4 regions of the Gordonia sp. NPDC003424 genome follow, and region 1 is predicted to be linked to each of the others. Evidence: predicted binding sites of a transcription regulator. Region 1 holds the regulator's gene; each other region holds the start of a gene.
What was found. The regulator LexA, encoded in region 1, represses DNA repair genes until DNA is damaged. The targets are predictions, from matches to a motif close to CGAACANNTGTTCG.
Positions count from the first base shown of each region.

Region 2: a site for LexA is predicted at 2,908-2,921, ahead of ACWDTI_RS15090 (DUF222 domain-containing protein). Genes of this name have one in related genera too.
Region 3: a site for LexA is predicted at 5,483-5,496, ahead of ACWDTI_RS15680 (DUF222 domain-containing protein). Genes of this name have one in related genera too.
Region 4: a site for LexA is predicted at 6,437-6,450, ahead of ruvC (crossover junction endodeoxyribonuclease RuvC). Genes of this name have one in related genera too.

Region 1 covers NZ_JBSFQJ010000019.1:103,436-110,942, forward strand. The annotation lists gene nrdR (transcriptional regulator NrdR) at 1-450, opposite strand, end outside; gene ACWDTI_RS22455 (LysM peptidoglycan-binding domain-containing protein) at 476-1,033, opposite strand; gene lexA (transcriptional repressor LexA) at 1,269-1,982, shown strand; gene ACWDTI_RS22465 (phosphoenolpyruvate--protein phosphotransferase) at 1,993-3,666, opposite strand; gene ACWDTI_RS22470 (DeoR/GlpR family DNA-binding transcription regulator) at 3,931-4,701, shown strand; gene ACWDTI_RS22475 (1-phosphofructokinase family hexose kinase) at 4,698-5,690, shown strand; gene ACWDTI_RS22480 (PTS fructose transporter subunit IIABC) at 5,755-7,507, shown strand, end outside.
Region 2 covers NZ_JBSFQJ010000009.1:80,602-88,108, forward strand. The annotation lists gene ilvD (dihydroxy-acid dehydratase) at 110-1,831, shown strand; gene ACWDTI_RS15085 (DUF4334 domain-containing protein) at 1,876-2,427, shown strand; gene ACWDTI_RS15090 (DUF222 domain-containing protein) at 2,937-4,175, shown strand; gene ACWDTI_RS15095 (VOC family protein) at 4,531-4,968, opposite strand; gene ACWDTI_RS15100 (hypothetical protein) at 5,059-5,757, opposite strand; gene ACWDTI_RS15105 (hypothetical protein) at 5,907-6,452, shown strand; gene ACWDTI_RS15110 (linalool dehydratase/isomerase domain-containing protein) at 6,442-7,507, shown strand, end outside.
Region 3 covers NZ_JBSFQJ010000009.1:233,405-240,911, reverse strand. The annotation lists gene ACWDTI_RS15730 (GlsB/YeaQ/YmgE family stress response membrane protein) at 1-155, shown strand, start outside; tRNA gene ACWDTI_RS15725 (tRNA-Pro) at 267-340, shown strand; gene ACWDTI_RS15720 (pentapeptide repeat-containing protein) at 490-1,674, shown strand; gene ACWDTI_RS15715 (hypothetical protein) at 1,997-2,434, opposite strand; gene ACWDTI_RS15710 (hypothetical protein) at 2,923-3,273, opposite strand; gene ACWDTI_RS15705 (hypothetical protein) at 3,302-3,502, opposite strand; gene ACWDTI_RS15700 (hypothetical protein) at 3,795-3,956, opposite strand; gene ACWDTI_RS15695 (helix-turn-helix domain-containing protein) at 4,060-4,293, opposite strand; gene ACWDTI_RS15690 (hypothetical protein) at 4,379-4,528, opposite strand; gene ACWDTI_RS15685 (hypothetical protein) at 4,685-5,293, opposite strand; gene ACWDTI_RS15680 (DUF222 domain-containing protein) at 5,518-7,098, shown strand; gene ACWDTI_RS15675 (hypothetical protein) at 7,229-7,507, shown strand, end outside.
Region 4 covers NZ_JBSFQJ010000006.1:11,888-19,394, forward strand. The annotation lists gene ACWDTI_RS10745 (NUDIX hydrolase) at 1-205, shown strand, start outside; gene pdxS (pyridoxal 5'-phosphate synthase lyase subunit PdxS) at 284-1,189, shown strand; gene ACWDTI_RS10755 (PP2C family protein-serine/threonine phosphatase) at 1,216-1,995, shown strand; gene ACWDTI_RS10760 (hypothetical protein) at 2,022-2,720, shown strand; gene ACWDTI_RS10765 (response regulator transcription factor) at 2,859-3,365, shown strand; gene ACWDTI_RS10770 (acyl-CoA thioesterase) at 3,403-4,230, shown strand; gene pdxT (pyridoxal 5'-phosphate synthase glutaminase subunit PdxT) at 4,227-4,841, shown strand; gene ACWDTI_RS10780 (YebC/PmpR family DNA-binding transcriptional regulator) at 4,896-5,648, shown strand; gene ACWDTI_RS10785 (hypothetical protein) at 5,753-6,376, opposite strand; gene ruvC (crossover junction endodeoxyribonuclease RuvC) at 6,485-7,075, shown strand; gene ruvA (Holliday junction branch migration protein RuvA) at 7,075-7,507, shown strand, end outside.

The sequences.
Region 1 (7,507 bases):
GTCCGGCGACACCCCGCGCAGATCGTCGATCTCGCGCTGGAAGTCCTCGAGCGACTCGAACGACCGGTACACCGATGCGAAGCGCAGATAGGCCACCTCGTCGAGGTCGCGCAGCGGACCGAGAATCGCCAGCCCCACCTCGTTACTGGGGATTTCGGCGGAACCGGACGAGCGGACCGCGTCTTCGACCTGCTGGGCGAGCTTGGCGAGTGCATCCTCGTCGACGTGGCGGCCCTGGCATGCGCGACGCACGCCGCGCATCACCTTCTCGCGGCTGAAGGGTTCGGTGACACCGTTGCGCTTGACCACCGCCAGCACCGCGCTCTCGACGGTGGAGAATCGGCGTCCGCATCGGGCACACGCCCGGCGGCGACGGATGGCCTGCCCCTCGTCGGCGACACGCGAGTCGATGACCTTGGTGTCTTCGTTCTTGCAAAACGGGCAGCGCATGCCACCGAGGATACCGGTCATGTCCTCAGCGATAGGCGGGTGCGACCAGCGCCTGACCCACATGCAGCCCGGCGCCGGACAGATCGTTGCGCTCGACGATGGCGTCGATCACCGCCTGCGCCGGTACGTCGGGCGCGACGCGCTCGGCGATGGAGGTCAGCGAGTCGCCCTGACGCACGTGCACGACCTCGGTGCCGATCGGCTCGGGTGTGACCGACGCCGCGTAGTCGGAGCCGATGATCGCGATGACCCAGACGAGGACGGCGAGACCCACGCCCACCAGGAGCGCCGCGGCGGCCAGCCGTCGGCGCAGGTAGACGCTGCTCGTGCCGGTGGTGCGGCCGCCGGCTGGTGTCGCGCAGCGCGTCCCCCGCACCCGCGCGCGCGACGGCCGGGCCACCGACGGCCGGGCCACCGGCGGTCGGCGATCGGCCTGCCGCCGGTCGGCGGGGCGGGTGAGGTCGGTGACGGCACGGTCGGCGCGCGCGGACCGCGTACCCGGCCGGACGGAGGTGTCGGGTTCGGGGACGTCCGAGCGGGGTGTGTGGGTGAGGGGTGTGCGGGTGAGAGTCGCGGTGGCCATGGTGTCTGTCCTTCTGCGGTCGGTGCTTGCGGGTCGCGCTGCCATCGATCACGTGTTCGATGAAACGTATGTTCGATTTCTAGCACGGGCCACCGACAAAGTCGCGCGAAGTTGCAAAACACCTCGAACACATGTTTGAACATGTCCGAGGATTGGGCTACTGTCGGCGCTGAAGGACCCAGACGACCAGCATTTTTCGGTGCTCGAGTCACCCAACCGACAGGAGGACCCACCGATGAGCGAGAAGGCCGGCGGGCCGGACACCCCCGACACCGCCACCGACACCGCCACCGACCCGCACGCCGCCGAGGCATCCCTGACCGCGCGCCAGCGCGGCGTGCTCGAATACATCCGCCAGTCGGTCCGCGAACGCGGATACCCACCGAGCATCCGGGAGATCGGGGACGCCGTCGGGCTGACCTCGACGTCGTCGGTGGCCCATCAGTTGCGCACGCTGGAGCGCAAGGGCCTCCTCAAGCGCGACCACAACCGGCCCCGGGCGGTGAACATCTCCGACGGCGATCCCACCAATCCGCCCGGCGGCTCCGCGGCCGGCGACGACACCTCGCTACCGACCCCCGCGTTCGTGCCGGTGCTCGGCCGGATCGCGGCAGGCGGACCGATCCTCGCCGAAGAGGCCGTCGAGGACGTGTTCCCGCTACCCCGCGAACTCGTCGGTGAGGGGTCCCTCTTCCTGCTGAAGGTCGTGGGTGAATCCATGATCGACGCCGCGATCTGCGACGGCGACTGGGTCGTGGTGCGTCAGCAGAACGTCGCCGACAACGGCGACATCGTCGCGGCGATGATCGACGGCGAGGCCACCGTGAAGACGTTCAAGCGGCGCAATGGTCACATCTGGCTGATGCCGCACAACGCGCTGTTCGAACCGATCCCCGGTGACGACGCCGCCATCCTCGGCAAGGTCGTCACCGTCATGCGGCGCGTCTGACCGGCACCGCTCAGCCGTCGAGCGCGGCAGTGGCCGCGGCTCGTGCGGCCACCGGGTCCGCGGTCGCCAGCACCGCTTCGGCGGCGGCGCGACACTGCGCCAGGGTCACGCCGGCCAACCGCGCACCGACCGCTGCCGCGGCCGCCGGCGCCGACGAGAGCGAGGTGACGCCCAGGCCCACCAACACGCACGCGAGCAGTGGGTCCGCGGCCGCCTCACCACACACACCGACCGTCTTGCCGGTCGCCTCCCCGGCTTGCCCGACGCTGTGGATCAGGTGCAGTGCGGCCGGTTGCCAGGGGTCGGTCAAACCGGCCAGTTCCGGGGACATCCGGTCGGCGGCCATCGTGTACTGCGTGAGGTCGTTGGTGCCGATCGACACGAAATCCACCTCGGCCAGGATCGCCGACGCCAGGACGGCCGCGGCGGGAACCTCCACCATCACGCCCGCGACCAGTCCGCGTCGGCGTACCTCACCGGCGAACTCGGCGGCCTCGGCGGCCGATGCGATCATCGGGGCCATGACCCACGCCGCGTTCCCGCTCGCTTCGGCGGCGGCGGCGATGGCGTCGAGCTGATGGGCACGGATCTCGGGATGTTCGATGGCAATCCGGTTGCCGCGCACGCCGAGTGACGGGTTCGCCTCGTCGAGGTTCGTGACGAACTTCAGCGGCTTGTCCGACCCGGCGTCCAGGGTCCGGATCACCACCTTCTGGCCCGGGAAGGCGTCGAGCACCTCCCGATAAAGCGTGGTCTGCTCCTCGACCGTGGGTTCGTCGGGCCGATCGAGGAACGCCAACTCGGTGCGGAACAGTCCGACGCCCTCGACCGGGAACGACGTCGCGCTCCGCGCCGACGCGCCGTCGGCGACATTCGCGAGTACGAGAACCTCGAAACCGTCGGCGGTGCGGCCGGGTCCCTTCCACGACTTGACCGCCTCGGCCTCGCGCCGGCTCTCCTCCACCGCCGCGACCGCGGTGGCCTCGTCGGGCTCGACCTCGATGGTGCCGGCGGTGCCGTCGACGAGAACCGTGCTGCCCGCCGCGACGACCTCCAGCCCGGACACCGCGACGACGCACGGGATGCCGAGCTGGCGCGCGATGATGGCGGTGTGGCTCGTCGGACCGCCCAGACGGGTCACCAGTGCGGTGATCTTCGCCGGATCGAGCCCTGCGGTGTCGGCCGGTGCAAGGTCGTCGGCGAGGAGCACCGACGCCTCATGCGGTTCGGGCACACCGGGTTCCGGCACACCGATGAGCTCGGCCACCACGCGGTCACGGACATCCTTGAGGTCGGTCACCCGCTCGGCCATCAGTCCGCCGACCTTGGTGAACATCTCGACGAACTGCTCGGTCGCGGCGATGGCCGCGGCGGGTGCGGGACTGCCCTTCTTGATCAGGCCGGACGCGGCGCCGACCCAGCCACGATCCTCGGCGAGTCCCGCAGTGGCGGTGAGGACCTCGGCAGCGGCTCCCGAGGAATGCGACGCGCGTGCGCGCAACCGTCCGGCGACCGTGGCGGCCGCGTCGGTGAAGCGTTTCTTCTCGACCTCACGCTCGTCTTCGGCGACCGTCGCACCCATCGCGCCCGGGTCGTAGACGGGGCGCTCGCCCGGCCATACGACGGGGCCATAGGCCTTACCGCTGACGACCGGGGTTCCGTTCAGTACCTGTTGCTGGCCCACCGCAGCACCTTTCTCGTCGGTTGATCGGCCCGAGTAACGGCCACCTGTTTATACGACCACATCTCGATCGGTTCGCGCCGGTGAACCCCCGTCGCACGTCGATGTGCCTCGAGTTGCCATAACGGAACCTGTGTGAACCAAGTTACAAGAAACCCTTGACTTACCCACACAAACAGGCGTAAACAAATAGACATCAACACGAGAACCCACATAAATCAACACACACGCAGTTCGAACACCGTGAAACCTTCGACAGGAACACCTATGTACGCCGAAGAACGCCAGCAGGCGATCGCCGACCAGGTACGCGCTCACGGTCGCGCCTCGGTCGCCGCGCTGGCCACCCGATTCGACGTCACCAGCGAGACCGTGCGCCGCGACCTGGCCACCCTCGAGCGCGCGGGTCATCTGCAGCGGGTGCACGGCGGGGCGGTGCGGCCCGGCGCCACCGCGATCCTCGGCGAGCAGGGCATCGACGAACGGCAGAGCAGCCACACCGAGGAGAAGGCGGCCATCGGCCGGGCGGCGGTCCGGTTCCTGCCGCCCGACGGCGGGTCGGTGTTCTTCGATGCCGGCACCACCACCTTGCAGGCCGCGCTGGACCTTCCCCGGGACCGACGACTGACCCTGATCACCCACAGCATCCCGATCGCCGCAGTCCTCGCCGGCCAGGGTGCGAACGATCTGCACATCCTCGGCGGCCGCGTCCGCGGCCTGACCCAGGCGACCGTCGGGTCCGAGACGGTGAGCGCACTCGAACGACTCCGCGTGTCGACCGCCTTCGTCGGCGCCAACGGCATCAGCGAGTCGCACGGCCTGTCCACTCCCGACCCGGACGAGGCGGCGATCAAGGCGGCCATCGTTCGGGTGGCGAATCGCGTTGTGGTGCTGGCTGATTCATCCAAGCTCGACCGCGAGGACCTGTCCTCGTTCGCCACCCTCGCCGACGTCGACGTACTCATCACCGACTCCGGGATCGACCCGGCGATGTCTGCAGCCCTGTCCGCCCGCGGCATCGAAATGGTGATCGCATGACCGAGAGACCACCAATGACACCCACGATCCTCACCGTCACCGCCAACCCGAGTCTGGACCGCGCCCTCGAGCTCGCCGCGCCGCTGGTTCACGGCGAGGTGCAACGGGCCAGGGCGGCACGAGCCGAACCGGGCGGCAAGGGCGTGAACGTCGCTCGGGTGATCGCCGAGGCCGGCCTGGACACCCTGGCGATCCTGCCGGCCCGAGGCGGCGACCCGCTGCTGGCGGCGCTCGACGACGTCGGGCTCCCCTACCTGGCGATGCCGGTCGACGGCGAGGTGCGGTCCAACCTCACCATCGCCGATCCGGACGGCACGACGACCAAGATCAACGCCCCCGGAATCCCCCTCGACGAGCTCTCGGCGCGACGCCTCGCCGACCTCGTCGTCGAGAACGCCCGGGGAACCCGCTGGGTGGCGCTGTGCGGGTCGCTGCCGCCCGGCCTGCCGGACAGCTGGTACCGCACGGTCATCGACCACCTCACCGGACTCGGCTGCCGGATCGCCGTCGACACCTCGGGCGGCCCGCTGTCGGCCACCGTCACCGGCCGTGTCGACCTGATCAAGCCCAACGACGAGGAACTCGCCGCGGCCACCGGCGCCGATCCGGCGACGCTGGTCGCCGCGACCCGCCGGGGCGACTACGGACCACTCGTCGACGCCGCACGCACCCTCGTCGACCGGACCGGCGCGGCGGTCCTGGCCACCCTCGGCGCGACCGGCGCCATGCTCATCACCGACACCGGGTCGTGGTTCGCGACGCCGCCCCCGATCGTGCCGCGCAGCACCGTCGGTGCCGGGGACTCGTCGCTTGCCGGGTATCTGATCGCCGAGTGCCGCGGTGACGCCGAACCCGACCGGCTGCGAAACGCCGTCGCCTACGGGTCGGCGGCGACCGCGCTGGCCGGCACCCAACCTCCTTCCCCCGATCAGCTCGATCTCGACGGAGTCCGGATCACCGACCTTTCAGGAGCCGCCCCGGTCCGATGACGCACCGCCAGCACATGACACTCACACAGCAGAATCCCTCTCCCCCAAAGGAAACGGAAAACCGATGACACCACAGATCATCACGACGCAGACGGTGAGTCTGGACGTCGACGCCGGCAATGACCCCGCCGCGGTGATCGGCCATCTCGCCGACACCCTCGCGGCGGCCGGCCGCACCAGCGACCCCGCCGAACTCACCCGTGCCGCCCTCGATCGTGAGGCCAAGTCCGCCACCGGACTGCCCGGCGGCATCGCCATCCCGCACGCGCGCGCCGAATCGGTCGGCGACGCGAGCCTCGCGATGGCGCGGCTGTCGAACAAGGTCGACTTCGGCGCACCCGACGGCCCGGCGGACATCGTGTTCCTCATCGCGGCCCCGGCCGGCGGTGCAACCGAACACATGAAGCTGCTCAGCGCCCTGGCCCGTGCGCTCGTCCGCCCCGACTTCGTGGCGGCACTGCGGGCCGCCGACAGCGACGAACGCGTCGTCGAACTGGTCGACGAGGCGATCAACCCACCGGCCGAGACCGCACCGGCGGCGGCTGCGGGCGCCATCGCGGCGGGTGCCGGTGCGGCGGGTGCCGCCGCGGCGACGTCGGACTCCGGGGCCAAGCGGCCCTCGGTCGTCGCCATCACCGCCTGCCCGACCGGCATCGCCCACACCTACATGGCCGCCGACGCGCTCAAGTACGCCGCCGAGCGTGCCGACGTCGACTTCCACGTCGAGACACAGGGTTCCTCGGCCACCACGCCGTTCGCGTCCGACGTGATCGCCAACGCGGACGCGGTGATCTTCGCGACCGACGTGGGCGTGAAGGGCAAGGAACGCTTCCACGGCAAGCCGGTCATCGCTTCCGGGGTCAAGCGCGCGATCAACGAGCCCGACAAGATGATCGCCGAAGCCGTTGCGGCGGCGAATAATCCGAACGCCGCGGTGGTCATCGCCGGCGACGGCGACGGAGCGGCCGATGCGTCGGCGGATTCCGGCGGCGTGGGTGCCGGCAAACAGCTCCAGCAGGCGCTGATGACCGGTGTCAGCTACATGATCCCGTTCGTCGCGGCCGGCGGCCTGCTCATCGCACTCGCGTTCCTGCCGTTCCTCGGCGGGTACGAGATCGCCAACAAGACCCTCGACACGACGAAGTCGTTGAGCGACGGCCAGTTCATCGCCCTGCACTTCAGCCTCTGGGATCTGCCGCCGGGCGGTCTCGGTCAGTACATAGGCGCCGTACTGTTCGCGATCGGCGGACTCGCGATGGGCATGCTCGTGCCCGTCCTGGCCGGCTACATATCGTTCGCCATCGCCGATCGACCCGGTATCGCACCCGGTTTCGTCGCCGGTCTCGTCTCGGTGGCCGTCGGCGCCAGCTTCATCGGCGGCCTGGTCGGCGGTCTGATCGCCGGTTTCGTCTGCCTGTGGATCTCGCGACTGCAACTGCCCCAGTGGGCTCGAGGTCTGATGCCGGTGGTGATCATCCCGCTGCTGGGCAGCCTGGTGGTCGGTGCGCTGCTGTACATGCTGCTCGGCAAGCCGCTGGCGTGGGTCACCACCGAGATGACCAACGGACTCAACAGCATGTCCGGCGGTTCGAAGATCGTCCTGGGCGTCGTGCTCGGCCTGATGATGTGCTTCGACCTGGGTGGCCCCGTCAACAAGGCGGCCTACCTGTTCGCCACCGCGGGCCTCGCGATCGGCGGCACGGCACAGCTGGAGATCATGGCCGCGGTCATGTGTGCCGGTATGGTCCCGCCGCTGGCGATGGCCCTGGCCACCGTGCTGCGGCCGGGGATGTTCACCGAACCGGAACGCGAGAACG
Region 2 (7,507 bases), on a different contig from region 1:
ACCCTGGGTGACTCGCTGGGAGTCTGCTGAACCGGCCGTGACCCGTGAGCAGGTCGTCGGCCGTCGTCGAATCCCGACGCGGCCGCGCTCACCGGAATACGGTGGCCCTATGACCACGCCAGCACAGCCCCCCGCGAGCGACACCGTCGACATCAAACCCCGCAGCCGTGACGTCACCGACGGACTGGAGAAGACCGCCGCTCGCGGCATGCTGCGCGCGGTCGGCATGGGCGACGACGACTGGGTCAAACCGCAGGTGGGGGTTGGGTCGTCGTGGAACGAGATCACCCCGTGCAACCTGTCGCTCGACCGGCTCGCGACCGCGGTCAAGGAGGGCGTGTTCGAGGCCGGTGGCTATCCGATGCAGTTCGGCACGATCTCGGTCTCCGACGGAATCTCGATGGGCCACGAGGGCATGCATTTCTCGCTGGTGTCCCGCGAGGTGATCGCCGACAGCGTGGAGACGGTGATGAGCGCCGAACGCCTCGACGGGTCGGTGCTGTTGGCCGGCTGTGACAAGTCGCTGCCCGGCATGCTCATGGCCGCCGCCCGCCTCGACCTGGCCAGCGTGTTCCTGTACGCCGGCTCAACCCTGCCCGGGTTCGCCACCCTCTCCGACGGCTCCGAGCACCAGGTCACCATCATCGACGCCTTCGAGGCCGTCGGCGCCTGCGCACGCGGGCTGATGAGCCGGGAAGACGTCGACACCATCGAACGGGCCATCTGCCCCGGCGAAGGTGCCTGCGGTGGCATGTACACGGCCAACACCATGGCGAGCGCCGCCGAGGCGCTCGGCATGTCGCTGCCGGGCAGTGCCGCACCGCCGGCTCCCGACAAGCGTCGCGACGGCTATGCCCGGGCCAGCGGCGAGGCCGTCGTCGGACTGTTGACGCAAGGCATCACCGCCCGCGACATCATGACTCGTGAAGCGTTCGAGAACGCGATCGCCGTGGTGATGGCGTTCGGTGGTTCCACCAATGCGGTGCTGCATCTGCTGGCGATCGCCGATGAGGCCGATGTCGAACTGTCCCTGGACGATTTCTCGCGGGTCGGCGCCCGGGTGCCTCATCTGGCCGACGTGAAACCGTTCGGCACGCACGTGATGACCGACGTCGACCGGATCGGGGGTGTGCCGGTCATCATGAAGGCACTGCTGGATGCCGGTCTCCTGCACGGTGATTGCCTGACCGTCACCGGTAAGACGGTGGCCGAGAATCTCGCCGACATCGCACCACCCGATCCGGACGGAAAGGTGCTGCGCGCCATGAGTTCTCCCATCCATCCCACGGGCGGGATCACCATCCTCACCGGAACGCTTGCACCGGAGGGTGCCGTGGTGAAGTCCGCAGGCTTCGACTCCGACGTGTTCGAGGGGGTGGCGCGGGTGTTCGACCGCGAGCGGTCGGCGATGGATGCCCTCGAAGACGGCACCATCACGGCCGGTGACGTCGTCGTCATCCGCTACGAGGGCCCCAAGGGCGGACCGGGAATGCGCGAGATGCTCGCGATCACCGGAGCAATCAAGGGCGCCGGCCTGGGCAAGGACGTGTTGCTGATGACCGACGGCCGTTTCTCCGGCGGCACGACGGGTCTGTGCGTTGGGCACATCGCGCCCGAGGCGGTCGACGGCGGGCCCATCGCACATGTCCGCGATGGCGATCGCATCCGTCTCGACGTCGCCAACGGCACGCTTGACCTGCTCGTCGACGACGACGAATTGGCGCGCCGCGCAGAGGGTTTCACGCCATTGCCGCCGCGCTACACCCGGGGTGTGCTGGCCAAGTACTCGAAGCTGGTGAAGTCGGCGTCGCAGGGTGCGGTCTGCCGCTGAATCGAGCCATTGACACAAATCTGCGATTCCGTACCATAGCCTGCATGACTCTCGCCGACGTGTTGCCCGACCTACCGACGACCACGGCCGACGCGCTCGAACTCTTCGACGGCTGCGGGTCCGTTGAACCACAGGCGATGATCGGCACGTGGCACGGCGCAGAATTGCCGACCGGTCACCCCATCGACGGACTGCTCGCCGCGAGCGGCTGGTGGGGCAAGCAGTTCGTCGACGGCGAGACCGTGCATCCACTGCTGTTCCCCACTCGCGACGGCACGGCACTCTGGCCGATGAACCCACGGGCGGCGTTCCGGGGCGTTCCGCTGGCACGTTTCCCGATGCTCACGCGAATCTCCTACCGGACGCCGATCACCGCGACGCGGGCGCTCACGCAAGCCCATTCGTCCAAGGCGCGTCTGCGCACCACCCGGTATCGCGGAGTCGACACCGCGACCATGGTCTACGACCAACTGCCGATCAACGACGTCTTCCGCCGATTGTCCGACGATGCGGTGATCGGCGCGATGGACATGAAAGGTTCTCCGGCGCCGTACTTCTTCCTGTTGCAGCGGGACGATTCGTTGGCCGTGGTCTGACGTCGCACACCAATCGCCAAGGGGCCCTTTGTGGCTCGGCTGGTGCCTCGCGCTTCGGGGAGCCGGGCTCGCACGAGCGCGCCGTCACCTCGATCCCTGATGAGCCCGCGAGGAACGAGCGAACCGTCATCCGATCGCTGAGCAGCCCGCGAGCAACGCGGCCGTCACCCGATCCCTGAGCAGCCCACAAGGAACGAGCGCTGTCACCCGATCCCTCAGCAGCCCAGGAGGAACGAGCGAACCGTCACCTCGATCCCTGAGCAGCCCGCGAGGAACGAGCGGGCGTGTCGAAGGGCGCCACCCAACCCCAAACGACCGTTCACCGCTCGACCGTCACCTCACACCCAAGCCAGCACCACAAGCCGCTCCGACAAGCCCTCAAGAACTGTCACACCCGCCCGATACGATGACGGATCCCGCAGACCACCTACACGCAATCGCGTTGGAATACAACAGAGTTCACCAATCCAACCCTTGACTCGAATGTGTGTTCGAGTAGAATGGGGGGCATGCCCGACACCACACCCCTGCTCACCGCCGCCCGGCAGCTCACCATCACCGACCTGACCTCCGGTCGCGACGCGTTTGATACGACGACAGGCCTGATCTGCCTGTCCAACACCGTCAGCCACCGCCTGGCGGTGGCGATCGCGGAGATGGACCGGTTGGGGGTGGCCGCCGCCACCGGCGGCAAAACCCGGAAACTGTTGATCACCATGGGGTTGGCGCCGGCGGTGGCCGACCGGTTGCTGCGCATCGGCACCGGCCTGCCGCGGATGGCACTGCTGGGCGGCTACGCCGAAGACGGCGTCTTTGCCGCCGAACACCTCGACGCCATCATCGGTGGAGTCGCCCACGTGTGCCGCCGCGCCCCAGACGGCCTGTGTGACGTCGAACAATATGAGGTGGAGCAGGTGTTGATCGCCCAGGCCATGTCCGGGGCCACCCCCACCCAGATCAGCGAGAAAGCCCGCGCCCTGGGCAACCAGTACACCGCCGACACCGGCGGCCTACCCGCGGCCGAGGACCGCTCGATCAACGAACTGACCATCAGCCAAACCGCCGACGGCCGCATCCAGATCCGCGGGGATGTCGACATCATCACCGGGGAAAAACTGCTGTCGGCGATCACCTCACTGTCGGGCACACGCCCCGAACCCGACGGCTCCCCCGATACCCGCTCGACCGGGCAACGCCACGCCGATGCCCTCGAAGCGATCCTCGAGGCGGCCGCGGTCGCCGACACCACCCTGGTGACCCCACCGAAAACCCACGTCAGCCTGCTGGTTCCCGCCGACACACCCGAGCAGGCCGTGCTGGGATGGACCGGGCCGGTCACCGCGGCGACCGCCGCGTTGCTGGCCTGTGACGCGGCGATCGGCGCGATCATCATCAACGGAGAAACCGTGCCCCTGCAGATGGGCCGCGACAAACGGCTGTTCCCCTCGCACCTGCGTAAGGCGATCATCATCCGCGACACCTGCTGCATCAAATGCGGGACCCGCGCCGGCTACACCCACGTACACCACATCACCTTCTGGGCTGAGGGTGGTCCCACCGATCTGGACAACGGATGTTTGCTGTGCCCGGCCTGTCACACCCAGATCCACCACGGCGACTGGCAAATCATCCTGGGCGCCGACCGCCACCCCTGGCTCATCCCACCAGCCTCGATCGACCCGACACGCACACCACTACCCGCCTACAACCGGCGCACCCTGACCCTCGACGACCGCATCGCCGCATGACCCAAACGCGGGCCGGGCGAGACGTTTCGCCACGCCCGGGTCCTGAGCACACGAGCGTGCGAGTGCGCCGAACGACGCCCAGCGGCAGGCGCGGCCCGGCCGACACGGCTCAACCAGCGCACACCCGCGGCCCGCCCGAACTTGTCGGTGCCCGGTGATACAACAGCCTCAGCCAATGAAGCAGAGTCAGCCACCCAAACCTGTGTAACCCTCTGACGCGCAGCACATTCCAGCGAAGCACATTTCCCGCGCACCCGACCCGTCGGAACCGCGCACGCACCTTGAGAACTCCATAGTGTGACAGCCGCCCCGAAGGGTGCCTGTCGGGCACAAGCGTCCGGCAGGCACCCGCGACTCAGTCGAGGCAGAACTCGTTCCCCTCGGGATCGGTCATGACGATATGTCCGCCGGCCAGCGGCGGTGCCGGGTCGTGGCGCGCAACGCGCGTGGCACCGAGCGCGGCCAGACGGCCGCTCTCTGTCTCGAGGGCCGCCATCCGCTCATTCCCCGCCAGGCCGGGCGCCGCGCGGATGTCGAGATGCACCCGATTCTTGACCTCCTTGGTTTCGGGCACCCGCTGGAAGAAGATCCGTGGACCCGTCCCCGACGGATCGACCACCGCCGATGCGTCGTTGCGCCGTTCCGCCGGCACGCCGAGGGAATCGAGGGCAGCCTCCCAGGTCGCGAAACCCGGCGGCGGCCCCTGTAACCGGTAGTCGAGTGCATCCGCCCAGAACGCGGCAAGCGCCGCCGGATCGTGGCAGTCGATGGTCACCTGGAAAACGCGGGCCATGATGGATGCTCCTCCGTCGTATTCGAACTCGTTCCGTCCCCGACGATGTGACCCGACGATGTCACAGATCAAGGACAGCGACGGTCCGCATCAGCAAGGGTGCAATTCGCCGGAGGGACTCGGCTCGACGGTGCCCTCGCAAATTCGCTGATCAGCGCCCGAGCGCCACAACTCGTAGGTCTTCGTAACCCAGAAGGCGACGAATGCGATGAGCGCGGCGGTCTCGATCCAGAACAGCGCGGTGCTCGGTCCGGTACTTCCGGCAACGACGGCAGCGATGACCGGCAGGACGACGAGCAGCCCGGTGAGGATCCAGTAGATGACGGAGAACCGTTGCGCCTCAGCCGGATCGAGCAGAGTCAAGGTGAGCCGGCCGTAGAGCACGATCGACAGGGCAGTCACGAGGAAGAAGGCGACCGCGGCGGCGACATGGAGGACGTTCGCGGCGTCGGTGTCCTGCGAATCCGGGGGCCTGGTCGGAAACAGGGCGACCACGATGGCAAGGACACCGGCCACGTTGAGCAACCAGTTCTCCCCCACCGAATAGCCCCGATAGGCGATGAGCGCCACGCCGACCGCGACGATGATGCCGACGAACACGTCACGCGCCGGCGTGTAGTAGAAGCCGCTGATCGAACCCTGCATATCGACGTCGGGACTGACGGCTGCCCAGGTCACGAGGACAACCGGCAGCAGGAACGCACCCACCGCGATCAGAATCCGTAGCGCGAAATAGGTGGCCATCATGAACGAGCGCAGTTCCGACCCCGTCACCATCGACCCAGCCATGTGCCGATGCTACGTCCGCACCCGGTTCGGAATTGGTTCATTTTCTGGCAACGTTCGTTCTCACATGACGTACGATCGTCAGACGCACCGGTGCGGCGCTGCGGAGGAGGTCATCGAGCATGGTTTGCTGCGTCATCGGAGCACTCCTAGTGCTGATCCTGCAGCGTGTGATGCCGTGGCGTGCGCAGTCCGATGACGGCGGGTTCGCCCCCACCGCCTACCGGCCTGTCGGTTCCGGCGGCGCCGGACAGCCGACGATGCCGGAATCCGCCGACCGCAATCACCCGGCACTTGCGGGTGCGCTGCGCGCAAGCGGCCTCGCCCTCGGCTGCTATCTGATCGGGGTGGCCACGCTCCGCCTGTCGGGGGCGGCGACCGACACCGCGTCGGTCGCCGTATGGAGCGTGCGGTCGATCGTGATGACCCAGGTCGCGCTTGTCGCCCTTGCTGTCTCGATCGCGATTCCGGTGCGCACGAGATCGGATGGCCGGAGCCACGTGGCCGTGGCGCTGATGGTCGGCGGGCTTGTCGTGGTTGCCGGGATGGAGTTCGACATCCGTCTGCTGCACCTGTATCACATCGAATCCGCTGGCCTCGGCGTCGCGATTCACGCCGCACCGATCGGTGCAGTCCTCGTCGGCGCCGCACTCGCGGTGCGCCACAGCCGCTCCTATGGAGGTCCCGTTGCCGCCTGACAGTCTCTCGTCGACGGGCCTTTGGCCCGCCTCGGTAAGGTCGCACCGCGTCGACGAGGCGACCGAAGACGAATTGGCGACGCTCAGATTTCTGCTCGATCTGGCGTTACAACCACTGAATCGCTGGGACGGTTTCACCCGACTCGAACAGATCGGCGGCAGCGCGCTGCGGTATCAGATCGCGTATGTCTCGTATGCCCTGTCGGTGGCGCAGTACACACGGACACCCGCGTTCGGCGGATACCTCGCCGAGGGGCAGGCGAACATGATCCGCAAGATGTGCGACAAACGCGTGTGGGGATACTGGGCCACCGAGCGACTCACCGGATACCTGCGCTGGAATCCGGACCCCGTCGTCTTCGCGAACGTGATGTACTCGGGATTCTTCGCCACCATGCTCGCGTTCTACGAAACCCTGAACGCCGACAACACATTCGACGACGACGGCAGCCTGCCGCTGGTGTGGAATCGTCGCACCCGCTTCGAGTACGGCTTCAGCTCCATCGCCACCGCGATCGCCGACAACATGCGGGCCAGCCGGCACACGCTGTATCCGTGCGAACCGCACCTGATCTACCCGATGTGCAACACCATCGCCGTCACCGGTCTCGTCGGATACGACCGCCTGCACGGCACCGACCTGGCCGGTGATTTCGTCGCCAAGATCGCGACGTCGTTCCGCCGCAACGGATACCTGCTGCCCAATGGCCGGTTCCGGTTCGGGCTCGGGCCGGCGGGCCTGAAGTTGCCGCCCACCCTGTCGAACGACGCGGTGATGGCGTACTGGCTCAACGGCGTCATGCCCGAGCTCGCCGCCGACACGTGGGACTCCCTGCGCCACCGGCGCGTGACCGTCCGCGACGGTCGCCTCGAACTGCTCAGCGCGCCCGTCGACCGACTCGACGTCGGCTCCTACCGCAAGGGCGACGCCTGGACGCTGGCGAACATCGCCTGCGCCGCAAGGGAGTTGGGTGACGATGAGGCAGCCCGCGCGGCCGAGGCCACCATCGGAGACCGGTTTCGACGGGACTACTCGTCATCCGGTGCCCGGCGTC
Region 3 (7,507 bases), on a different contig from region 1:
GCCTCATCGGATCGTTCGTCGGCGGTCTGCTGATCAGCCTGCTGTCCGGTGACGGCCTCAACTTCCGCCCCAGCGGCATCATCGGGTCCATCGTCGGGGCCATCCTGGTGACCGGTGGCTGGCTGTGGTTCAAGGGCCGGTCGACGGCCGCCTGATCGGAGCCTTCCGAGGCGTGGCGTGATCTGTGTCCGACGCTCTGACCAGGCGATTGGATCGAACCGCACGTCGTCGGCTAGGCTCTTCTACGCTCCGCTTTGGCGGGGCAACGGGCTGTGGCGCAGTTTGGTAGCGCACTTGACTGGGGGTCAAGTGGTCGCAGGTTCAAATCCTGTCAGCCCGACAACTGAATTAGCAGGTCAGGGGCCATTTTCGGACTATCCGAGAACGGTCCCTGACTTGTATTTCAGAGCCATCCTGTCAAGAACCTGCCAGCAGGTCGTCCAGTTGAGTATCACTTGGCACCTGGGTGCCGGAGAGGTTTTGACGTAGATGATGCTGTGGGCCGCGCCAGAGTCTTCGCCAGTACCGCCGCCGAGTTCTACACCAGACGTCTCGGCGGTGCCCTCGGTGCCGTCGTCTACGGTCCCCGATCCGGGCTGGACGCTCACGCAACCGTGGGCGACGTTGGGTGCAGGGCTTCTCGCCGTACTGGCCGCGTCGATCGCGTTCTTTGCCGCGCATCGTGTCTACAAGCAGACGGAACGACACTTCAGGACGACCAACCGGCAGGACCGCTACACGACGATTGCCACCCAACTTGCTGATGCGAATCCGGCGGTGCGGATCGCGGCGGTGTATGCGCTCGAAGCGCTCGCCGATGACTGGCTGAACTCCGGGTCAGTCTCGCGATTCGCCTACCTACGCGCGAGGGCGTGGAATCAGAAGCTACGCGACGAGGTGCGGGCTAGAGCGATGGCCGCAGCGACGAGACAGGCACAAGCGTGCATTAACGTGCTATGTGGCTACCTACGCACTCCGCTGGCATCGCCGCCGGACAATCAGCACACGCTCGTCGAGCGATCGGTGACTACGAATGGTGAAGCTGCAGCGGTCGAGGACCGTCACGCGTATCAGCCCAACGACCTTCACGTGCGAAAAGTCATTACCGATGTGATCGAGGGGCACTGCAAGCGGATTGACCTGAACGGTCGGTGCTGGAGCGACCTTCGATTTGAGTTCGGTGGAGCGCACCTCTACGACGCACACTTCTCTTACTGCGAGTTCAGTGGGCCGATGGACTTTATGGGCGCTGTCTTCTACGACGGCGGATCGTTCGACGGTTGTGTCTTCAAGTACGGCGCGTTCTTCTCTCGAACGCATTTTATCGGTGGAATGGGGAGTTTCTACAACGCTGAGTTCTGCAAGGGCGCCTCGTTCTCGTCGGCCAGATTCGACCACGGTGGATGGTTTGACGAAGCAGTATTTCGCGAGGAGGCTTCGTTTGATCGCGTAGCTTTTGACCATTCGACGAGGTTCCAGCGCGTGCAGTTTCTAGGACCGGCAGAGTTCAAACGGGCGACATTCAGCGACGAGGCCGACTTCACAGGTGCCGAGTTCAACGACGTAGCAGACTTCGACGAGGCAGAGTTCGCGACGAATGTGGTGACAGAGGGTGCCGCATTTGCGAAGGGGTTCCCGGCCCAGATCGAGGGTCCGCGCAGCCTTGAACGGTAGCGTCCTGAGCAGATCGAATCGGGCGGTGTCGACCTAGTCGGGCATTCTGGTAAACGCGCGAGCTTCTACTGTTGGCTGCCTGACCGCGACAACCCCATCGTCTCCGCGTAGCGGCTTGGCGAAGTAGTCGGCGACTAGCGGCAGTAGATCGCGAACCACCACATCCACATCCACACTCACACCGAGCCGAGCTGCCACGGCCTCGGCGCTCGCTCCGCCCTCGTTCTCATCGCAAATCTGGACCGCCGCTGCTAGTACCGCGCGCTCGTCCGGTGTTGTCATATGACAAGTATGGACCTGATGGCCGTGGAAGAGAGAAGGTCTACCCAGTTAGCAAATTGCCACCAGCGCCCCCCATCGCGCCGATAGCGACCTGGTATGCCGTGGAACCGAGCCATCCTGCGATCTGCTGGAATCTCTTCCGTTCTTCCGTTGGGCGTGATTCGTCGTCTGCGGCAGCCTGCAACGTGTCAATCAAACGCCGCAACAGGGTCTCGGGTGACGGCCACTGTCCGGCTGCCCTAAGCGCGTCGCTCGTAGGCTTGCCGACCACGAGAACATCGCCCGCCCCATTGGTCATGCCCTTCTCGAAGTACGGCCCGCGATAGAGAGCACGTAGCGCTCTCTGTACGGTCTCGTCGTCGAGTCCGCAGACACTTGCCAACTCGTTCGCACTCGCCTGCTGCCCTGATTGGTCGTAAATCTCGACGACTGCGCTCAGTACGGGCAGATCGCGGTCTGTCCAGGTGTCACTATTCACGCGGCTGAGTATGCCGCGATGTGCTGACAATGCCGGGCATAAGCGCCGGGATTCGCTCGTGCGGTGGACTCAGGAGAGCCAAGCGGTCGCGATGACGGCCCGTTCGTATCCGACGACCACCGATCGCTCGGCGATGGCCAGGTATTCGTTCTGGGTTGGGGCGAAGGTATCGCGGACGGCCACCGTGTCGCGCCAGCCGTAGGTCGGCGAGGTGGGGCTACCAGCGCCTTGCCCAGACCCTCGACGTACCCTCCGCCGAACACCCAGAGATGGCCGAGCGGGGTACTCGCTGCGCCGCCGCTGGCAATGATCAGATTCGCTTGTGCTGCTGCGGCTGCCACCGCTGCGGAGGCGTGGATGAGGCCGACCGTGTTGGTCTTGGCCAGCTCGGCCACCAGATGTCCCACCGCTGTGACGATGTCGCCCGGTGTGGGTCCAGCGGGTGCGTCGGAGATCAGCCGGGCTGCGAACTCGCGCTCGACGGCGACCTATTCGATCAGGCGGAAGTTCTGCTGTACCCGCGTGCGGACCTCGGCCTGCGACGGCGAGGTCGTGTCGCAGGTGTCGAACGCCCATGACGTGATCGGGTCGAACGGGTCAGGCACCTCGGGTCGGGTGCCGGTCTTCAGCTCGTCAGAATCGGGATCCGGGCACCAGTCGGCTGCCCAGATGCCGAAGGCATCCTCGCCGCCGTTGTTGTGCGGTCGGACCCGGACCCCGCCCGCCAGCCAGCGCGGGATCTCGTCGTCGGTCCAGGTGGTCGCCGCGAACAGACCTGACGGGCTCGGGTTGACCAGGGGTGCCTGGTACTCGATCGGGAGTGGGTTGGGTGTCGCCATGATGTTGTCTCCGTTGGTGTTTGAGTGCTCAAGCGGTCGGCAAACTCACGCGGACCGGCCAGCTTCCCGACGCGATGACCGATCGGTGGTGGCCGTTGTTTTCCGACGGGATGCCGAGTGCGCGGCATGCATCCTCGTGTCGGGCTTCGCCGTGGCGGTGGATGAACTGAGCCAGCTTCACAACAGCAGGCCAGGTGTTCTCGATGTGTCGTTCGATCTCGCGCGGCAAGGGACCACCGCTGGCCAGCAGGGCAGCGTGGTCGCTGTGCCCAAGGTGGCCCAACACCGCCCGGATCTCGCGAAGGTTGGGCGTCCGACCCGCTCGGAACTTCGCCTCGGCGTATGGGCCGCTGTAGCTCAGCTTCGGCCATGTGCCGGTGGGGATGTCCCGGTACTCAGTTCGGCCACGAATGCCGAAGGTGCGACCCCGGTGGAGTTGGACGCGGTCGATGTGAGCGCCCAACAGGACACCGGCAATCGCGTGGCCGCTTTCGTGAACGCACGTCGCCAGCTCGTCGCGTTCAGCCTCGGTGATAGTGGCGAGCGTGAGGGGTGGCCTCGTCGTCATCTTCATATGTCCATCCTTCTCGGTGCGGGATGAACTCGCCGTCGTCGACTCGCTCACGGATCACGTTCACGATGTGGTTCTGGATTTCGATGTCGGTTCGGGTGTCGGTGGTCATGTCGGGCTCCTCGGTGGTGCGACGTCAGCTAGCGACGTCGCGGGTGGTGGTGGGATGCTCTCCGCTGCCGAGGCTCAGCGGATAGCGGTGTCGCGATCTCAGGTCATACGCGTGATTCCTTCGACAGGGGCACGAGTTGTGCATCGAGATCATGTCGGCGGAACCGAAGCTGACCGCGATCGGACAAGCCAACCCGGTAGGCGCGGAGGACGCCGTCGCGGGCATATCGGCGGATCGTCCACTCTGCAACACCCAGAGATTCCGCTGCCTGGGTCGAGGTGAAGTAGTGACGCGGAGCGTCGGTCTCCGGGTGAATCGAGTGCGGTCGTGCGTTCATGTTGGGAGATGTTGCCGTACGTTGGCGCGTGTACACAACTGACTAAAGTCGTTGTTGTGCAACGTGATTGGTGATCATGAGGCGTCTAGGCGAGTCGATCGGTGACTCGACGCCGCAGGTAGGCGTCCATCGCGGTCACGTCGGCGCGCTCGCCGATACGGCCCGACGGAACGCCGAGAGTGACACCGCCCGCGCTCTCGGACAGTAGGTCGTGGGCGATCGTCAGCGCGGCCAAGCTGTCGGGCTGATGCTGCCCGCGCTGCCATCCACACTTCGAGGTCGGGAAGATGGCCTGCGATCCGGCAAGTGCCGACCTCGAACGCCTGCAACAGCGCGCTCTCTCGGGCAAGGCTGTCGCCCATGGCCCCGCTGCCCTTCGGTGGCCACATCGTCACGCGGATTGGCGAGGCCAGCCGGTATCGCGCGCGATTCGTTCGTACGTTGCGCGAGCAGTGAATGCCTCGATGGCGATCTCGCTCGCGCCCACGGTGATCGCCAGGTCGATCGCCGCACGCGCCCAGGCATCGGAGGTCATCTGCGCCGACGCATCGGCTATGACAGCGATCGTGCCGTCGCGGCCAAGCGATGCCGCAACAATTCCCGCTTGATGGCCGTGCCCGCTGTCGGCCGGGTCGACGGCGACAACCGTTCGCACGGGCGCGATGGGGGCAGCGGGTAATCGCCACGAGGCGAGCCATTCACGTTTGATCAGATTGCCCTCGGGACTGCCGGGGACGCCTTGGAACTCCGCGTACCAGTGCCGGTCGTCGAGGGATCGCCGGAGGTCGGCGAAATGTGCGGCCGTGCGACCGACAGTCGATGACATCACCTGCCCCGGCTCACGATGAAGCGCGTCGGGGATACCAGCCTCGGCGACGGCGGGAACGTTGATGAGCTGCCAGCGATCAGCCTCGGCATCGAGTAGGTGCCCGATGAGATCGTTGCGGTGCCAGCGGGTGCCGATGATGACTACTGCGCCACCGGGATGCAGACGGGTCATCACCGTGCCCCGGAACTCGGCCAGTACGCGCCGACGGTGGGCATCGCTGTCCGGGATGTCGGTGCCGCGCTCTGAACCTGCCCGTCGCGGCCCTTGCCACCAGCCACACTTGACTCGGCGGTCACAGGGTTGCGGAGCGGAATTGTTGTCAACACATCCTTGCCTCTGAGTCGCACATCAGATAGACTTCGAACATCAGTTCGAGTACTTGGGGAGGGGGCTCGATGACCAGCGGCACCACATCCGAAGACAATGACGCGGAGATCGTCGGGCTCTACCGTGAACTCGACGATGTGTTGGATCGGATCGCCGCCGCCGATGCCACCCCGGCCTCCTACGACGAGGTCGTGGCGGTCGCCGAAGTCCATGAACGCTCCGCGCGGCGGATGAGCTTCATGGGGTTGCAGCGGCTGCTGGACTGTTCGGATCGCAACGTGGTCGGCGAGGAAGGGTACCGGTCGCTCACCGATTTCATGGTGGACCGGCTGCGGATCACCGACACCGGCCGCCGACGTAAGCAGATGGCGGCGCTGTTGTCGTTGCACGCGCTGTCCGGTGAGAAGTTGGACCCACGATGCCCGACCCTGGCGGAGGCGTTCGCCGAGGGCGCGATCGGCACCGATCATGCGGTGACGGTGATCGGGGTGCTCGACAAACTGCCCGCGAAAATCGACCCCGAGCAACGCGCCGCGGCGGAAGAGCTGATGGCCGACTACGCCCGGGTGCACACCCCGAAAGAGTTGACCACTCTGGGTGCCCGGCTGCTCGCGCATCTCGATCCCGATGGCGCGTTGACCGACGACGCCGATCGGGCGCGGCGGCGCAGACTGCATCTGTCCAAGCAGGATGCCCAGCTGATGAGCGCCCTCGAAGGACAACTCGACCCGGTCACCCGTGCCCTGTTGGATGTGGTGCTCGACGCGTGGGCTGCGCCCGGCATGAACAACCCCGACGACGACGCATCGCCCAAGGGCAGCAAGGACGATGCCGATCCCGAGGCCCTGAAGCAGGCCGCCGAGCGGGACCTTCGCACGCCGGGGCAACGTAATCACGATGCCCTGCACGCGCTGCTGCAGGCGGTCGCCGACGGTGGCCTGCTCGGGAAGAGTCATCGCGGGCTGCCGCCGCACTTGATCATCACCATCTCCGAAACCGAACTGCGCGAGCGGGCCGGGGTGGGCACCACCGCGGGTGGGGCTCTCCTGCCGATCACCGACGTGATCGAACTGGCCGCCGAAGCCCAGCAGCATCTCGCCGTGTTCGCCGACCACAGTGCCCAACCGTTGTATCTGGGGCGGGCCAACCGGTTCGCCAGCCAGGTCCAACGGATGATGCTGCTGGCCCGTGACGGCGCCACCTGCACCTGCCCGGGCTGTAGCCAGCCGTTCACCCACACCGAAGCCCACCACGCCGAACAGGATTGGAAAGACGGCGGGCTCACCGACATCCAGGACCTGGCCGCTGCGTGCCCGACACACAACCGGATGGTCGGCGACAAACCGGGCCAGTGGTCCACCCACATCATCAAGACCGGCCCCGATGCCGGACGCCCGGCCTGGACGCGCAACGCCCGACGCGGCAACGGTAAGGGTCGGCCGCGGGTGCGCATCGATCGCACCCGGGAGGTCGCCGAAGCGTTCACCCGCCAACTGCACCGGACCGACCAGACCCGACCGGCCCAGAATCGTTCGGCCACAACCGAACCCAAAACCCCCACCGGACCTCCCGGTCACCCCGACGAACGACCGCGCATTCCACGGTTGATCGCCGCCGGATGGGGCGTCAACCGGGTCAACCTCGGGTGACCCTTCTCCGGTTACCACAACTCACACTTCGCCGGTACTTCGGCCGGTTATCCACAAATTCGACCTCCGCGCCCGAGATCGGGTCGTCGATGCCCGACGATGGCAGGCATGCAACTCGATCGGAGGACGAATGACTGACCGCACCTTGGGATTCAACGCCGGCCGCGCCGACGAGGTCACGCTCGGCATGGCCATGTCCGGCCATGTCCGGCTGTGGCGTGATGGCGAGCCATCGCTGTGGAAGATCCGCAAGTTCTCGGATACTGATGAGCTGGAGCGACTACAGGGTTCGGGCGCGATCTCGACCGAGAGGTTCGACCGCGCACATCATCGTGAATCGGCCAGCTTGGACATCGCGAATCAGATTCTGTGCGTGGGCAAGACGCTTGCGTCGTCCCACCGAGGTGGC
Region 4 (7,507 bases), on a different contig from region 1:
CTCGCGTTCGCAGGGTCTGGTGGTCGAGCTCGCCGACGCCGAGACACGGGTGATGATGGCCCGCCGGTTCTACAACGACGCCGTCCGCGACACCCGCAGCCTCGCCGAACGCCGGACGGTGCGCTGGCTGCGGCTCGGCGGCATGGCCGCGCTGCCGCAGTACTTCGAGATCACCGAGCGCGTCACCCCGGGCGGGGGTGGCTGAGCCCACCGCGCGGACGCGCCTAGAATTGGTGGGACCAACCGCCACGGCGCGGGAAAACGCAACATCAGGAGTACGTCAGTGAGTCAGATCCAGGATCCCACCGTCGGGCAGGGCACCGCCCGGGTGAAGCGCGGCATGGCCGAGATGCTCAAGGGTGGCGTGATCATGGACGTGGTCACCCCGGAGCAGGCGAAGATCGCCGAGGACGCCGGCGCGGTGGCGGTGATGGCCCTCGAGCGGGTGCCCGCCGACATCCGTGCGCAGGGTGGCGTGTCGCGGATGAGCGACCCGGACATGATCGACGGCATCATCTCGACGGTCTCCATCCCGGTGATGGCCAAGGCCCGCATCGGTCACTTCGTCGAGGCGCAGATCCTGCAGAGCCTCGGCGTCGACTACGTCGACGAGTCCGAGGTGCTGACCCCGGCCGACTACGCCAACCACATCGACAAGTGGGCGTTCACCGTGCCCTTCGTGTGCGGTGCCACCAATCTGGGTGAGGCGCTGCGGCGCATCACCGAGGGTGCGGCGATGATCCGGTCGAAGGGCGAGGCGGGCACCGGCGACGTCTCCAACGCCACCACCCACATGCGCCAGATCCGCGACCAGATCCGCCGCCTGACCTCGCTGCCCAAGGACGAGCTGTACGTCGCGGCGAAGGAACTGCAGGCCCCGTACGAGCTGGTCGCCGAGGTCGCCGAGGCCGGCAAGCTGCCGGTCACGCTGTTCACCGCGGGCGGGATCGCGACCCCGGCCGATGCGGCGATGATGATGCAGCTCGGCGCCGAGGGCGTCTTCGTCGGTTCGGGCATCTTCAAGTCGGGCAACCCGGCGCAGCGGGCGGCCGCGATCGTGCAGGCCACCACCTTCCACGACGACCCCGACGTGCTGGCCAAGGTGTCGCGCGGCCTGGGCGAGGCGATGGTCGGGATCAATGTCGACGACATCCCGCAGCCACACCGGCTCGCCGAACGGGGTTGGTAGAAGTACTGCCGTAGTATCTGCTGACCATGGACGCGGCGACCATAGTCCGAGACGATGCGGTGGCCGGCATCGACACCGTCGGAGGTCTCACCCTCGAGTGGGCCGCGATCTGCAATGTGGGACTCGTCCGCGAGACCAACGAGGACGCAGCCCTGGTGATGCCGGGCCGCTACCTCCTCGCCGACGGCATGGGCGGGCACGACAGCGGTGAGATCGCCAGCGAGACGGCGCTTCTCACCCTGGCGGCGGTCCCCACCGAGCACGACCGCACCGAGACCCAGATCGCGTTGATCGATCTGCTGATCGACGCCCAGGATGTCATCGGTTCCATCGCGACCGAGTCGGATCGTCGCGCCGGCACCACGGCGACCGGTGCGGTCCTCGTCGTCCACGACGGCGAACCGCACTGGCTCGTGGTCAACATCGGCGACTCCCGCACCTACCGACTCCAGGGCGGCGTCCTCGAACAGCTCACCGTGGACCACTCGCAGGTCCAGGAGTTCGTCGACGCCGGGTTCCTCACCCCCGAACAGGCACGGATCGACCCCCGGCGCAACGTGATCACCCGTGCGCTCGGCGCCGGCATGAGCGAACCGCAGGCCGACTTCTTCTCCATCCCCGCGCTGCACGGGGACGTGCTGCTGGTGTGCTCCGACGGCCTCACCGGTGAACTGCCCGACGACGAGATCGCCGACATCCTGTCCGGCGCCGAGAGCGCCGAGGCCGCGGCCACCGCGCTGGTCGAGGGCGCCCTCGCGCTCGGCGCGCACGACAACGTGACCGTCGTCGTCGTGCGTGTCGAGTGACCCTGCGCCCGGAGACCCTGCGTCCGGTGACCTACGTCGACTACTGCGGCGAACGCTTCGACCTCGATCCGGGCCGGCGCTTCTACATCGGTCGTGAGGCCGACCTCACGATCGACGACAATCCGTACCTGCACCGACGATTCCTGTTGCTGCACAACGAGAATGGGCTGTGGTGGCTGAGCAACCTCGGCACCCACCTGTCGGCGAGCGTGTCCGCCGGCGACGTCGGGTTCTCGGCCACCCTCGGGCCGGGCGCGCGGATGCCGCTGGTGTTCGGGCTGACCACCATCGTGTTCACCGCCGGCCCCACCACCTACGAGCTCGGTGTGCACGCGCAGGGACCGGAGATCCGGTCGGTCACCGCGCCGCAGGTGATCGGCGGCGACACCACCCGCGGGGTGCCGACCCTCACCGAGAGTCAGACGCTGCTGATCGTCGTGCTCGCCGAGGAGATCCTGCGACGCGACGGCACCGGCGCGAGCGCCATCCCGTCGTCGGCGCAGGCCGCCGCCCGGCTCGGGTGGTCGATCACCAAGTTCAACCGCAAGCTCGACAACGTCTGCGACAAACTCGGCCAGCTCGGCGTGACGGGCATGCGGGCCGGCGGCGGCAAGCTCGCCTCCAACCGTCGCACCAAACTGGTCGAATACGCGATCGCCTCGCGGATCGTGACCCGCGACGACCTACCCCTCATCGATGTCGAGGCCGCCCGCAACCGGTCCTGACCTGCGCGTCATGGGTAGTTCTCCCCATCGGCCGGGTAGTTCTCCCCATCGACGGAACCAGACGGCCGGTCATAGCGTCTAACTCAATGACAGGTGGGGTATCCGACACGGCCACCCCCGAGATGAGTGAGGACACAAATGACCGTCATCGAACATCATGTTCCGGCGCATCACTCTTCTGTCCGAGGCGGGGGAACACATCGCGGGGTCGTCGACGCCGCTCGCCGACAGGCAGAAGCCACCAGACGACGCCAGGACGCGCTGGCGCGACTGGCGCAGCGGCGGATGCCCCTACCCGGCCAGCCGGTGCACGGCCAGGCACCCGCGCCGGCGTCGCACGTCACGCTGGTCACCTCCGCCGGCCGGTCGGAGCCGTCGGGTCCGCGCTGCTCCTGCCACACCGGGCGGCCCGACCTGGTGCGGCCTGCCCTGACCGAGCGGGAGGTGCAGGTCCTGCGCGCGTGGCTCAAGCTCGACTCCAAGCCCGACGTGGCCGCCGAGCTCTTCATCTCGCTGGGCACGGTGAACACCCACCTCACGCGCATCCGGGCCAAGTACTCCGACGTCGGCCGTCCGGCCCCGACCAAGGCGGCGCTGGTCGCGCGTGCGGTGCAGGACGGCCTCATCGCGCTCGACGAACTCTGAGGACGGCTCGCGCCCCGGCGTGACATACAGTCTCCTGGTGGCAACCATCGAGGAGATCCTCCAAATCGAGGTGATCGAGAAGGACATCTATCGGGGTCACCCGGTCCCGACGCTGCTCCAGCGCACCTTCGGTGGACAGGTCGCGGCGCAGGCCCTGGTCTCGGCGACCCGCACCGTCGACGAGGAGTTCGGGGTGCACTCGCTGCATGGCTACTTCCTGCGGCCCGGCAACACCGAGAAGCCGGCGGTGTTCCTCGTCGACCGCATCCGTGACGGCCGGTCCTTCGTCACCCGGCGGGTGACCGGCATCCAGGACGGTGAGGCGATCTTCACCATGTCGGCGTCGTTCCACGTACGCACCGACGAGGGACTCGAGCACCAGGACACGATGCCGCCGGTGCCGAGCCCCGACGAGCTCGACCACGACCGGGAGATCCTGGAGCGCCGCAACCGGTTCCTCAAGGAATGGCCGAACTTCGACTTCCGGATCGTGCCGCTCGAACAGATGGTCACCTGGGACAGCCTCGCCGCGCAGCAACGGGTGTGGTTCCGCCACCGGGACCCGTTGCCCGACGACCAGGTCGTCCATGTGTGCACGCTCGCCTACATGAGCGACATGACCCTGCTCGGGTCGTCGCACGTGCCGCACCCCGACGTCGAGACCCAGGGGGCATCCCTCGACCACGCCATGTGGTTCCTGCGTGACTTCCGTGCCGACGAATGGCTGCTCTACGACCAGACCTCGCCGTCGGCGGGCGCGGGGCGGGCGCTCACGCAGGGCCGCATCTTCGACCAGCGGGGCCGCATGGTGGCCGCGGTGACGCAGGAGGGCCTCACCCGGATCCGTCGGACGACGACACCGTGACCGCTCGACCCCGCATCGGTGTCCTGGCCCTGCAGGGGGACGTCCGCGAACATCTCGCCGCGCTGGCCGCGGCGGGCGCCGACGCCACCGCGGTGCGGCGCCCGGCCGAACTCGACGGCATCGACGGCATCGTCCTGCCGGGCGGCGAATCGACGACGATGAGCAAGCTGCTCGGGACCTTCGAGCTGTTCGACCCGCTGCAGCGGCGGCTGGCCGACGGGTTGCCGGCGTACGGCTCCTGTGCCGGGATGATCCTGCTCGCGTCGACCATCCTCGACACACGGCCCGACGCCCGGCACCTCGATGCGCTCGACATCACGGTGCGCCGCAACGCTTTCGGCCGGCAGGTCGAGTCCTTCGAGACCGATCTCGACGTCGCGGGCATCACCGATGTCGCCGGAGCCGAGCGGATGCGCGCGGTGTTCATCCGGGCGCCGTGGGTCGAGTCGGTGTCCCCGGACGTGACGGTCCTCGCCCAGGTCCCCGACGGCCCCGCGCAGGGCCGGATCGTCGCCGTGCGGCAGGGCAAAGTGCTCGCCACGTCGTTCCACCCCGAGGTGACCGGCGACCGACGAGTGCACGAATACTTTGTCTCGATGGTGCGCGAGTAAGATCGACGGGGTTTCACGGCGCGGACGTCCGGGCAGAGGCGGAAAGGGAAGATCATGAGCGGCCATTCCAAATGGGCCACCACGAAGCACAAGAAGGCCGTCATCGACGCCAAGCGCGGCAAGATGTTCGCCAAACTGATCAAGAACATCGAGGTGGCCGCGCGTACCGGCGGCGGTGACCCGTCCGGCAATCCGACGCTGTACGACGCGATCCAGAAGGCGAAGAAGTCGTCGGTGCCGAACGACAACATCGAGCGCGCGCGCAAGCGCGGTGGCGGCGAGGAAGCCGGCGGCGCCGACTGGCAGACCATCACCTACGAGGGCTACGGCCCCAACGGCGTCGCGATCCTCATCGAATGCCTCACCGACAATCGCAACCGCGCCGCCGGCGAGGTCCGTACCGCGATGACCCGCAACGGCGGCAACATGGCCGACCCGGGATCGGTGGCCTACCTGTTCACCCGCAAGGGCGTGGTGACGCTCGAGAAGAGCGGCCAGTCCGAGGACGACGTCCTGATGGCCGTTCTCGACGCCGGCGCCGAGGAGGTCAACGACCTCGGCGAGAGCTTCGAGGTGGTCAGCGAGCCCACCGACCTCATCGCGGTGCGCACCGCACTGCAGGAGGCCGGGATCGACTACGACTCCGCCGAGGCCGATTTCCGGGCGTCCGTCGAGGTCCCGGTCGACGCGGACGGTGCGCGCAAGGTGTTCAAACTCATCGACGCGCTCGAGGACTCCGACGACGTGCAGAACGTCTACAGCAACGTCGACGTCAGCGACGAGGTGCTCGCCGAGCTCGACGCCTGACGACGTTCTTCCCCCGTAATTGCAAAGACTCTCCACGAGTTCGTGGAGAGTCTTTGCACACCTGGGGGAGGAACAGGGTGGTCCGCCGGGCTGGACGGACGAACTCACGCGTCGGCCCGGCTGACCGCGGGGCGATCGGGGTGGTCGTAGCGCACGGTGACGTCGGCGTCGGACTCCTCGGCGTCGAACCTAGCGGCGTCGGCGAGCAGCACCGGGATGGTCCACTGATCGGCCGACGGTGTGCGGCGCCGGAGCGTGGGTTCGCTCTGCAGCAACCGCACCGTGAGGTCGAAATGGTGCCGTCCCAGCAGCATCGGGCCCGCCACGATGATCACCTGATCGGCCGCTGCGGGTCGCCTGTCGTCGCGAAAAGACCTGTCCGTCAACGGGTTCCACAGGCGCGGTAGCCAGGGGTCGCCGGCGCGGACCGGGGTGACGACCTCACGGTCGAGGGCTGCGTGATCGAACCACGAGGCGCGGTAGCTCTCCTCGTCGGTGTGGCCGTACTCGAACCGCAGCGAGGCCGGGCGGACGAAGTGCGCCAATTCGACGATGCCGGCGGGACGTCCGAGTGCCTGAAGCCGGTCGGTGATCCGTCGCGCGAGCGCTTCCGGGTGGGCGGCGTCGGCGCCGTCGATCGCCGCGACGACGACGCCCGAGGTGTTCCGGAGTCGTTCCACGCACAGCTCGACGAGTCCATCGGGGCTGATCGGGGCGAAGTGGGGCACGCACCCAAGATTGCCGCGCGTGTTGGTCGCCGCCCGTGTCGGGGTGGGCGGATAGAATCTCGAACAGTTGTTCGTACCGTGTCGACGGTCGGAGTCGGGAGGTTCTGCGTGCGCGTGATGGGGGTCGATCCCGGGCTGACGCGGTGCGGTATCGCGCTGGTCGAATCCGGGCGCGGGCGCGCGGTGACCGCCCTCGACGTCGACGTGGTGCGCACCCCGACGGACATGGATCTCGCCGACCGTCTCCTCGCCGTCTACACCGCCGCCTGTCACTGGCTCGACGTGCACCAGCCCGACGTCGTCGCCATCGAGCGGGTGTTCGCGCAGAACCAGGTCTCCACGGCGATGGGCACCGCCCAGGCCGGCGGGGTGATCGCCCTGGCCGCCGGGCAACGCGACGTGCCGGTGCGATTCCACACCCCGTCGGAGGTGAAGGCCGCGGTCACCGGCAGCGGCCGGGCCGACAAGGCGCAGGTCACCGCGATGGTCACCCGCATCCTCGGGATGCAGACCAAACCGCGACCGGCCGACGCCGCCGATGCCCTGGCGTTGGCGATCTGCCATTGCTGGCGCGGCCCGATGATGGAGAAGCTGGCGCAGGCCGAGCAGAAGGCGCGGGCACAACAGAAGCAGCAGAAACACCAGAAGCAACAGACGGCGCACACGCCGCAGACGACGACACGAGTAGGGGGACGGTGATGATCGCGTCGGTTCGCGGTCCGGTGATCGACATCGCGCTCGACCACCTGGTGATCGATTGTGCGGGCGTGGGCTATCGGGTGCTGGTGACCCCGGCGACGGTGGCGACCGTACGTCGAGGCGAGGAGGCGACGCTGCTGACGTCGATGATCGTCCGAGAGGACTCGATGACCCTCTACGGGTTCACCGACGCCGACGCCCGGTCGCTGTTCACCCTGCTGCAAACGGTCACCGGAGTCGGACCACGCCTGGCCATGGCCACTCTGGCCGTGCTCGAGCCCGACGCGCTGCGGCGCGCGCTGGCCGCCTCCGACGTCAAGGCGCTCACCGCGGTCCCCGGGGTGGGCAAGCGGGTCGCCGAGCGACTCGTCGTCGAACTCCGTGACAAGGTCGACGTCCCCACCGCGTCGACGGCCGGTGCCGCCGCACCCG